Regions from separate parts of the Ferdinandcohnia sp. Marseille-Q9671 genome, predicted to be linked through region 1. Evidence: predicted binding sites of a transcription regulator. Region 1 holds the regulator's gene; the other holds the start of a gene.
What was found. The regulator Rex, encoded in region 1, represses fermentation and respiration genes when NADH is low (regulators of the CRP and FNR family bind a similar motif). The targets are predictions, from matches to a motif close to TTGTGAAATATTTCACAA.
Positions count from the first base shown of each region.

Region 2: the regulator Rex is predicted to act here: its motif matches at 2,066-2,083, upstream of ACWNMY_RS14160 (DoxX family membrane protein).

Region 1 covers NZ_CDRJTA010000002.1:173,039-178,990, forward strand. Annotated here, with positions in the region: gene rimI (ribosomal protein S18-alanine N-acetyltransferase) at 1-312, shown strand, start outside; gene tsaD (tRNA (adenosine(37)-N6)-threonylcarbamoyltransferase complex transferase subunit TsaD) at 305-1,327, shown strand; gene ACWNMY_RS12585 (ABC-F family ATP-binding cassette domain-containing protein) at 1,662-3,596, opposite strand; gene moaC (cyclic pyranopterin monophosphate synthase MoaC) at 3,890-4,375, shown strand; gene ACWNMY_RS12595 (redox-sensing transcriptional repressor Rex) at 4,459-5,100, shown strand; gene ACWNMY_RS12600 (twin-arginine translocase TatA/TatE family subunit) at 5,136-5,327, shown strand; gene tatC (twin-arginine translocase subunit TatC) at 5,344-5,952, shown strand, end outside.
Region 2 covers NZ_CDRJTA010000003.1:301,519-307,470, forward strand. Annotated here, with positions in the region: gene ACWNMY_RS14145 (ATP-binding cassette domain-containing protein) at 1-627, opposite strand, end outside; gene ACWNMY_RS14150 (GntR family transcriptional regulator) at 624-1,001, opposite strand; gene ACWNMY_RS14155 (hypothetical protein) at 1,283-1,498, shown strand; gene ACWNMY_RS14160 (DoxX family membrane protein) at 2,103-2,612, shown strand; gene ACWNMY_RS14165 (FIMAH domain-containing protein) at 2,988-5,210, shown strand; gene ACWNMY_RS14170 (SGNH/GDSL hydrolase family protein) at 5,271-5,952, opposite strand, start outside.

The sequences.
Region 1 (5,952 bases):
GTCATGACTGAAAACGATAGAGTGATTGGATACTGTGGAATGTGGCTTATTATGGATGAAGCGCATATTACAAATATAGCTTTATTACCAGCGTACAGAGGAAAAAAGTTGGGAGAAGCCCTTCTTATGCAAGCAAAGTTATTAGCCATGCAGCATCAGGCGGTTACTATGACGTTGGAGGTCAGGGTATCAAATCACATTGCCCAATCGCTTTATAAAAAGATGGGCTTTCAACCTGGTGGCATAAGGAAAAATTATTATACAGATAATCAAGAAGATGCGTTAGTTATGTGGGTGAATCTAAATGAATGAAAATCAAATAATTATGGGAATTGAAACGAGCTGTGATGAAACAGCCGTAGCCATAGTAAGAAATGGACGTGACATTCTTTCGAACGTTGTGGCATCGCAAATTGAAAGCCATAAGCGTTTTGGAGGAGTTGTTCCAGAAATTGCTTCTAGGCATCATGTTGAAGAAATTACAATTGTGATTGAGGAGGCTCTAAAGCAAGCCGATGTCACATTTAAGGATATTGATGCAATTGCAGTAACGGAAGGGCCAGGTTTAGTGGGTGCATTGTTGATTGGTGTTAATGCAGCAAAGGCAGTGGCTTTTGCTCACGGTATTCCGCTATTAGGTGTACATCACATAGCTGGACATATCTATGCGAACCGACTAGTTGAGGAGCTAGAATTCCCCCTATTATCTTTAGTTGTTTCTGGTGGCCATACAGAGCTCGTTTTAATGGAAGAGCATGGTTCATTCAGGGTCATAGGGGAAACAAGAGATGACGCTGCAGGTGAGGCTTACGATAAGGTAGCTCGTACTCTTAATTTGCCGTATCCAGGTGGCCCTCATATTGATCGACTAGCACATGAAGGAACAGCGACGATAAATCTGCCAAGGGCATGGTTAGAAGAGAATTCATACGATTTTAGCTTTAGTGGGTTAAAGTCTGCGGTAATCAATACCCTCCATAATGCAGAGCAACGGGGAGAGGTTATAGACCCCAAAAATCTTGCTGCAAGTTTTCAGGAAAGTGTAATTGATGTTTTGGTTACAAAAACACTGAGAGCAACGAAAGAATTCAATGTCAAACAAGTTCTTTTAGCCGGAGGAGTTGCGGCAAACAAAGGCTTGCGAACAACGTTAGAGAGTAAGTTTTCAGCTATTTCAGGTGTAAAGCTTGTTATTCCTCCACTTTCTCTTTGTACGGATAATGCGGCGATGATTGCAGCGGTCGGAAGTGTATTATTTGAAAAAGGAAAACGATCTTCTTATGCATTAAATGCTAATCCAGGATTGGATATTGAACATATGCACTAGTTAAAAAGTCCTCATTTTAGAAGAGGACTTTTTTGTTGATAAATTATCCACATATTATGAACATTTGTGGAAAACCTTCAAAAGTAATTGAAATATCTAGAATGAATATGTGGACATGTTTTGTGGATAAGTGTTAGCTCATTTGTGGATATTGTGGATAAAACGGTGTATAACTCAATAAAATGTGGAAAAGTCTGAATAAAAGCTTTTTTTATAAAAAAAAACCCCAACTGAATATAAAAATTCAGTTGGGGATAACTTTAACTTACCAGCAGTCCACAAAAAAATAAATGAATTGTGGATAGGTGTAAAGGTCTATATAAACTTTATTTTGTTATCCAGTAGTTTCATGGAGAGATTCCCATTCCTCCATAAGTGCCTCTAGTTTAGATGTACATTTTTCATTCTCTTCATTAATTCGCTGTACCTCTTCGTGATTTTGGTAGACCTCAGGATCACAAAGGAGTTCCTCATTTTGCTCAATTTTCTCTTCAATGGAAGAAATCTCGAGTTCAATTTCTTCGATTCGTCGTTTTCGTTGACGTTCTAGCTTCTTAAGTTCCTTTTCCTGTTCATAGGAGGACTTCTCTTGAACTATTTCACGGTTGTCTACCTTTTTCTCAAGCATGTCTAACCGCGCAAGCTCTTCTGTTTCATATTTCTTTTCAAGATAATAATCGTAGTCACCTAAATACTCTGTCAAACCGTCTGTTGATAACTCAAATACCTTAGTGGCTAACCTATTAATAAAATATCGATCATGTGACACAAAGAGTATAGTACCTGGGTAATCGATGAGTGCATTTTCAAGTACTTCCTTGCTATCTAAATCTAAATGGTTAGTAGGCTCGTCCAGGATGAGAAGGTTGGAGCGTTCTAGCATGAGCTTTGCCAGGGCAAGTCTTGCCTTTTCGCCACCACTTAACGTAGAAACGATTTTTAACACATCATCACCTGAAAATAGGAAATTGCCTAGAACAGTACGAATCTCTTTTTCTGTTTTTAGTGGATATTCATCCCACAGTTCGTTTAACACCCGTTTGTTTGATGTGAGGTTTGCCTGTTGTTGATCATAATACCCAATGGTAACATGTGAACCAAAACGAATTGTTCCATCTACGTGATTAAGTTTATTAATGATTGCTTTTAACAACGTAGATTTTCCAATTCCATTTGGTCCCACTAAGGCAATGCTATCTTCCCGATAGATGTTAAAGTTAATATTTTTGATAATCGGTTTCTCTTTTTCATAAGCAACTGTCATGTCCCGTGCACTTAGTACGTCATTCCCACTTTGTCTGTCAATTTCAAATTTAAACGAAGCAGATTTTTCATCACCTAAAGGCCTGTCCATGAGCTCCATTCGATCAAGCTGTTTTCTTCTACTTTGGGCACGTTTGGTTGTCGATGCCCGTACAAGATTTTTAGCGATAAAGTCCTTGAGTTTTTCCACTTCATCCTGTTGCTTCTCATACTTCTTAAGTTCAAGCTCATAGTTTTCTGCCTTTAATTTTAAGTAATTACTATAGTTACCAACAAATTTGCTACTTGTCGTTCTGGAAATCTCGTATACTTGGTTCACTACCTTATCAAGAAAATATCGGTCATGGGATACGATTAACAGGGCACCAGGATAACCTTGTAGATATTGTTCTAACCATGTTAGAGTACTAATATCAAGGTGGTTGGTCGGTTCATCTAAAATTAATAAATCAGGCTTTGACAATAATAACTTACTTAGAGCTAGTCGAGTTTTTTGACCACCACTTAAGCTTGATATTTTAGTTTGATAATCAAATTCAGAAAAGTTGAATCCATGTAAAATGGAACGGATATCCGCTTCGTACTGATACCCACCTTGTTCTTTAAAGTCCACCTGAAGTTGGTCGTATTCTTCAAGTAATTTTTGGTAATCAGCTTGCTTTGCAATAAGATCTGGGTCTCCCATTTTCGCTTCAAGATCTCGTAAGTGTTTTTCGAGCTTTCGTAAAGGAGCGAAAACGGTTAGCATTTCTTCCCAAATGGAAAGGGTAGATTCAAGACCTGTATCTTGTGCAAGGTAATCAATCTTAACGCTTTTAGGCTTGATAATTTCGCCACTATCATGTGACATATGACCTGCAATTATTTTTAACAATGTCGATTTTCCAGCACCATTACGGCCAACAATGGCAATACGGTCCCGTGTTTGTACTTCGAGTTTTATATTCGATAAAATAAGATCAGCAGCAAAAAACTTTTTGAGCTGATTTACTTGTAGTAAAATCATGTTATTTCACCTCTTGTTTCTAACAACAGTGTATCTTATATTATCTTCATAGAGCAACTGCAATGATAATGTTCACACATGTTTCTAAGACATGTATGGTAAAATAGTGTATAGTTTTAGGGGAGGTTCAAAAAGTCCGGTGAAAATGACACATCGAATTTCTTCGTTGGCTTGCTTTTCCGTTCCTCACGTATTAATTGCATACGTTCCGGTACTCAAAGCTTCGCCGCCTTGAACTTCTTGGTCCTTTTCATCCTCCTTTTGAACACTCAGTTTAGGGGAGGGTTAGATATATGGCTTCATTTACCCATTTTAATGAACAAGGTCGGGCAAAGATGGTCGACATTACAGATAAAGCTGATACAGTCCGTACTGCGATTGCAAAATCAAGTATTGCTGTTAATAAAGTGATATATGAGCAGATTATTAATAATGAAGTTAGCAAGGGAGATGTTCTTGCTGTTTCCCAGGTTGCAGGTATTATGGCAGCCAAAAGAACTTCTGATCTTATCCCAATGTGTCACCCATTAGCATTAAAAGGTGTGGATATTTCGTTTGAATGGGCAGTTGATAGCGACGAGTATATCTTACATATCAATGTAACAGTGAAAACAAAAGGTAGTACAGGGGTAGAAATGGAAGCACTTACGGCTGCGTCTGTTTGTGCATTAACCATTTACGATATGTGTAAGGCTGTTGATAAAGGGATGGTCATCGGGCCAACTTATTTAGCAGAAAAAACAGGTGGAAAGAACGGCAACTTTAAAAGGGAACTATAACAGCTGTGAGTTCAAATGAGGATGATTGGAACTTTTACATTTGAACGTAACATAGAAAGTTCCGAGTTAGTGGAGGAATTAAGGTGAATCTTGAGCAATCAAAAATACCACAAGCAACTGCCAAAAGGCTGCCACTCTATTATCGTTTTCTGAAAAACTTGCATGCTTCAGGTAAGCAAAGAGTGTCTTCAGCAGAACTGAGTGAAGCGGTTAAGGTAGATTCAGCAACAATCCGAAGAGACTTTTCCTATTTTGGGGCTTTGGGAAAAAAAGGATATGGCTATAACGTCAACTATCTATTATCCTTTTTTAGTAAGACACTTGACCAAGATGAATTAACGAAAGTTGCCTTAATTGGCGTTGGAAATTTAGGTACTGCATTTTTACACTATAATTTTATGAAAAATAACAATACAAAAATTGAGCTTGCCTTTGATGTGGATTATAATAAGGTAGGTACTAGTATTGGTGGAGTTGAAGTTCACCATTTAGATGATTTAGAAGAAAAATTACCCGATGATGTAACTGTAGCTATTTTAACAGTACCAGTTGGTGCGGCACAGCCTATAACAGATCGTCTAGCTAATAAAGGAATTAAGGGTATACTGAACTTTACTCCTGCTAGAATTAACGTTCCTGAACATATACGGGTGCACCATATTGATTTAGCTGTCGAGTTACAAGCACTTGTCTATTTTTTAAAGCATTATTCTGGAGAAGAATAGGAATAGATGTTCACTATTGAGGAGGTGACTTGCAGATGGGAAGTCTTGGATTTGGTAGTATTTTATTGATTGTGTTTTTTGCGTTGTTAATTTTCGGACCAAAGAAATTGCCTCAATTAGGAAAAGCAGCAGGTAATACATTGCGTGAATTCAAAAACGCAACAAAAGGTTTAGCAGATGATGACGATGATGATGTAAAAAAGAACGACACTCAAGATGTGAAGTAATGATAGGATGAAACACATGAATGAAAAAGAAATGTCTGTCTTTGATCATATCGGAGAATTAAGAAAACGACTAATCTTTGTAGTTGTTTTCTTCTTCATTGTTGCGTTAGGCAGCTTTTTTCTTGCAGAACCATTGATTCTCTACTTACAAAATGCTGAGGAAGCTAAAGAACTAACAATGAATGCCTTCCGTATGACGGATCCAATAAAAATATATATGCAATTTGCCTTTATTATTGCGCTAGTTATCTCATCTCCTTTTTTACTGTATCAGCTATGGGCATTTATTAGTCCAGGGTTGTATGAGAAGGAAAGAAAGGTAACCTTAAGTTATATCCCTATATCTGTAGGATTGTTTTTAGTAGGGGTTTCATTCTCCTATTTTATTCTTTTTCCGTTTGTTGTGAACTTTATGACTCGATTGGCGGAACGTCTTGAAATTAATCAGGTAATAGGGATAAACGAGTATTTTCAATTCTTGTTACAACTAACTTTACCATTTGGTTTCTTGTTTCAGTTGCCAGTTATCATCATGTTTTTAACAAGGTTGGGATTAGTAACACCGATGTTTCTTTCTCAAATCCGTAAGTTTGCGTATTTCATTCTTTTAGTAATTGGAGGCTTA
Region 2 (5,952 bases), on a different contig from region 1:
TTGAAGTAAAATCGTACCTTCGTGCAGGAAAAGTACTTCATCAAATAAATAATCCATTTCTGAAACAAGGTGGGTAGACAGGATAATAACTCTAGGATGCCTTTCTTGGTCTTCTAGTAGCTCTTTGTAAAATATATCTCGTGAAGGAGCATCCATACCTAGATAAACTTCATCAAAAATTGTAATGGGAGCTCTGCTAGCTAAACCTATAATTACGTTCAAGGATGATTGCATTCCCTTTGAAAATTGTTTAATAGGCTTTTTTCGGTCTAGCTTAAATCGTTCTAAAAGATGCTCCGCGTACTCCCTATCAAAATTAGGACGATATCGTTGTATATCTTCCAGCATGGCTATCACATGATCGGACTCATCCTTATAATCTTTGTTGTAAAGGAATGCAACTTGTTTCATAACGTTCGAATTTTCAAAAGGGGTTTCCCCATTGATGGTTATGGAGCCTGAGGATGGTTCACGAAATGAGGCTAAAATAGATAAAAGGGACGTTTTCCCCGCACCATTTCTGCCTAATAATCCATATATTTTTTCCCCGTCTAACTCAAAAGTAATATCTTTAAGTGCTTCTTGATTCCCGAAGTTTAATTGGACCTTTTCTGCTTTAACAATCATTCCATTTCACGCCCTTTAACATTTTTAATAAAATTTATAATCTCATTTTCCTTGAAACCTAACTTCTGAGCTTCGTGAACTAGTTTGACAACATAATCTTCAATAAAAGATTCTTTGCGTTTTTGAATGAGTTTCTCTTTAGCTCCTTCAGCTACAAACATACCAATACCCCTTTTTTTAAACAGAATGCCTTCTTCAACTAGCTGATTAATACCTTTTGAAACAGTGACATGGTTAATTTTATAAAACGTAACAAGTTGATTCGTAGAAGGTGCTTGTTCTCCCTCTCTAAGTTGATTATTAAGAATTTGGTCCTCGATTTTTTCGCGAACCTGTACGTAGATTGGTTTGTCTTGATCAAAGGATTTACTCATGTTAATCGCCTACAATTCTTTTTATGTTATATACTTTAATGGTTATATAGTTATGTATATAACCATAATGGATAATCATTCATTAGTCAATGGTGTTTTGTTTAAGATATCTCGATCAGGCGAATTATATATGTATCACTAATAGTAGGTATGGGAGTTCAAAATAATCAAACTGCGTCTAGCAGAAGAGCAATATTTTCACATTTGCAACAATGGTACGAATTTTTTCAGAATAATAATTTTTTATCTGGACAATCTAATTTTGTTTAGGAGGTGAGAGAATGTCTAATCAACAAGAGAAGAAAAATAAACAAGGAAACCAAAGTGTTTCAGAAGGAATTAAGAATACCGCTGGGGCTGCGTTCCATACGGTTCATAGCGCTTTGGAAACAGCTGAAAATGCTGCAATGAATGCTGTAGACGCAACAACAAACGCTATTAATAATTTAACAGAGGAAGAAAACTCTAATAGAGATAACAGTGGTAAGAATAAGTAATAACGCCATTAAATTGGCGTTTCAGACTGTTGACAAACGCTCGCATACTGCGTTGCTTGCCTCTCTCGTCCGCTCATGAAGGCAACTTCTATTCGCGTCTTCGATCGGCTTCACGCCTTGTCTGACAAGCGTTTTCATGACAGTCTTAGTACATAATGTAACCAGAGATTTTCATACTAAGAGAGTGTAGACAAAGTCATTACTGACTTTGTCTACACTCTGTAACGCCATTAAATTGGCGTTTTTTTTTGTGTCCGACGGGTAGTTTTAGTATGAATAATTCCTACCATTCAATTTCATCACAAGTTCATTCCAACCTATTTTCCATGAAACCTGCATTTTAAAAAAATTGACCTACATCAAAGAAATAGTGAGAAATCATGAGATAATAAGGCTGTCACTCAAACTAAGAGAGAAAAGAATTAGCCGAACTACTGGGTTATGATGGGGGTGTGGGAAGGAAAATCTATTGTGCTACTAAAATAATAAATGTACTAACAGTAAGTTCGAATTCACGAAAAATTGGGTAGTGATGCAGCCTGTTCTTATTACATTTTCTAATTGAATATGTGAAAATGTTCACAATAAAAAGGAGTAACTCATAATGAAAAAAAATATTTATGGGGCAAAAATGGCAATCGTATGGACAATAGTACGAATCTGGTTAGGGATTCAATGGATCGAAGCGGGTTATTATAAAATTAGATCGGGATTTGATGCGAGTGGATTTTTACAAGGTGCAATTGCAAATGCAAGTGGAGAACATCCTACAGTACAAGCTTGGTATGCTAGCTTCCTTGAAGGATTTGCTCTGCCGAATATTGAGTTCTTTAACATTCTTATTCCTTGGGGAGAATTCCTTGTTGGTTTCGGATTAATCTTAGGATTTGCTACCATTCCCGCATTAATTGCTGGCGCCTTCATGAACATTAACTTTATCATGGCAGGGGTAGGATTATCTAGCCTAGATACAAGGCTATTTGCGATAGCCATAATTCTATTATTGATTGGATCGGGAAGGTCTTACTTTGGACTTGATAGATTTGCCATCCCATTCATAAAAACATATTTCTTCAAAAAAAGGGATGTTGTATCATCTCAGTTGACACATTAGGAGTTGGTAGCCAGTGCTCGATTAGAGGGCATTCGATTTATATAAGTGCTGCCTCCGATGAGCCAAAGTATTTTAACAGGAGGAAGGCATAAAAAGATGACCTAGGATTTTTAACGGGGGCCATCTTTTTTTTGATATGATTTGAAAACTCCTTCGTTTGTGTTGCTAGTTGTTTGGTAGTAGTTCATAGGAATTGGTAAATCTACTAAAATTTCCCGTATTAACTATATTCGCTATGACTATATGCCTATTTCTTTTAGCGTCTATTTCTCGTCGTGTTCAATCTTTTTTTACTCTGCTATTTTAATACTAATACATAAGAGAAGGAGTGAATAATAGAAACCACGTTAAAAAGAAAAAAAGGAGCTGAGTGTAATGAGAACGTTTACAAAACCGATCGCTATTCTTTTTGCTGTCTTTGTGTTAGTTGTATCTTCTTTGACTTATAGCCAACCAGTTCATGCAGCAGTAGATAAAGGATTCAAAGATCCAATTGATTTAGGATCACCTATTCAAAGTATCGCAATCTATGACTCTACCTATGGTACAGAAGATGGAAGAGATATGATGTATACAACTGCTAGTGGTAACCCAGCTATCTTTCAGGTAATTGACTTAAAAAGTCAGGAAGTAGTAAGGACCTATCCTTTGGAAGGGACAGGGGCGGTTTGGACACATATTACTGTTCCAAATGGCAATGTCTATATTGGTGGCAATGGGTATCTTTATGAATACTCTCCAGAAACAAAAGAGGTAAAGAATCTTGGCGGTATAGGAGAAAGTGTAGTATACGGTTTGTCCTATGATGAACAGGGTCGTGTATATTTTGGTTCATTCCCAAATGCGAAAGCAGGTCGATATGATCCAAGTACAGGAGAGATGAAGGATTATGGAAGCGTTGCTCCTGGTGAGAGCTACTCAAGGTCTACTGCATATCACAATGGATACTTATATTTAGGTATTGGTGTTGATAATCGCATCGTGAAACTAAATGTGGAAACAGGTGAATATGATGCAATACCGGTACCAGATCATGTTGTTCCAGGAAGTAGCGTTTGGCAATTGGACGCTGCGGGCAAATATATCATAGCTGGTGTTGGAGGCGGAAGTAATACACTCCTATTTTATGATACGGAAACAGAACAATGGAGCGATACGTACTATACAAATAATAAAGGATTACGTTTGATTCATGGTTTGACTGGGAGTAATAAGGTGTACTTCCTGCAAGGTACCAGATTAAAGGAAGTGGACCTAGATACACTTGAAGCTGTCGATACAGGGGTGATTTTTGGGACATTTCTAAGAAATACAAGCTGGATTGAAGTAGAAAATGATCCTGATCTCCCAGGGCAGTCATTGGTTACTGTTCAATTTGGTGGTCAAGTCACATATATGAATCTACAAACGAAAAAAGTAAAAACTGTTCAATACCCAATTGTCGGTAATCCAATTCCAATTCAAACGCTGGAGAAAGGTCCAGAAGGTAATTTATATGTAAGTGGCTATCCAGGAGGAAAAGGAGCTGTGTATAATCCGGATACGAATGAATACGAGAATTTCACTCTAGGTCAAGCAGAAGGTATGGTATCTCTTGGGAATAAAATGTATTTTGGGGTTTATCCAGGTGCTACTATTTTTGAAATGGATGTCACAAATCCTACCATTTCTACTAAGCAAATTTATGATATTCCTGATCAGGATCGACCGTTTATCATGACTGCAGCCAACAATAAATTATTTATTGGTACGATACCTGATTACGGCCATTTGGGAGGTTCATTAACAGTGCTTGATCCTGCCTCTGTAGGAGATACGGTTGTTTATCCAAATGTTGTCCATAATCAGTCTATCGCTGGACTAGCAGAGGTGAATGGTAAATTAGTTGGTTCAACAACTGTTGCTGGAGGACTAGGAATCGACCCAACAGAACAAGCAGCTAAAATATTTGTATGGGATATTGAAAAGGGAGAAAAAGTTACAGAATTTATTCCGGAGATACCAGGTGTTACAGTTCAGCCAAAGATGATTAGTGGAATGAGCCTTGGTCCTGACGGGCTGTTATGGTCAGCAACAGGTGGTACAATCTTTGCAATGGATCCAGAAACACTAGAAATTGTCAAAAGCAAAAACATCTATCCGGAGGTTCTAGATTATGGAAGATGGAGACCGATTCATATTCGCTGGAGTGAGGATGGTCTAATGTACACTACTCTTGCTGGTAAACTAACTGTTATTGATACAAACTCAATGGAGCATGAAACTCTAGCGGAAACAGAGTTAATGACAATTGGGGATGATGGAAATATCTATTATGCTGATAAAGCCTATCTAAAGAAAATAGAAGTAGGAGAAACCTTAGAATCTGCTCTGCGCTTTGTCGAAAAGCTAACAAATGAAGAGAAAATCACAAATTCAATAAGCAAGCAACTTTCGAATTCCATAACATCAGCGATTCATCACCGAGATATGGGCAGACAAGAACAAGCTACAAAACACTTGCAGGATGCAATCAAACACTTGGAAAACGTGAAAGAAAATTTAGAAGAAGAAACATATATAAAATTACAGGGAATCTTTGACTCGATCGAATTATAATAAGCAAAGCTATCCTATCTGCCAAATAATATAGCAGGTAGGATAGCTTTTTTTACCAAATTACTCTGTCGTGAATATATCTAGCATGATTTTATCTGCAATTAGCCCATATTTATCAGCTTTAAAGTGGACCCCATCGCTAAGATTTCCTTCAGTTTGTATATCTGAACCATTTACAAAACGAATATTTTCTTCTTGAGCGAGATTTTTAATTGTATTTGTGTAGTTAATTTGAGTTCTATTCGCATAATTCTTTTTACTCGTAACGGTTGTTGGAGAGAGGATGACAACTTCAATTCCGTTCTGTTTACTGATTTGTAGTAATTGTTGCATGTTGTCTTTATATAGGTCAATGGGAACTGGTTGCGCACTAGGGCTATACTTTTTATGACCTCTTGCATCATTTATGCCAAACATCGTGATGAGCATGTCTGGTTTGTAGCTAAGGACTTCCTCTTTTACATGCTCTAAAGCCTGAATCGAAGTCCAACCTGGATGACCGTTATTAATAACTGTAATATGGCGATTGCTAAACCTCTTTCTAAGCTTTTCTTCTAGGACATTTGGATAAGGGTTTTTCACCTGTTTTACCTTACCACTTTTGGTATCCCGTTTATAACCCCATGTAATAGAATCACCATACACGACAATGGTTACAGTCTCATTATTTAAAAGCTTGTGAACCACTGAGGATTCAAGGCTATTTGAACTGATGGTTGCAGCTTTACTTTTATGAAATATG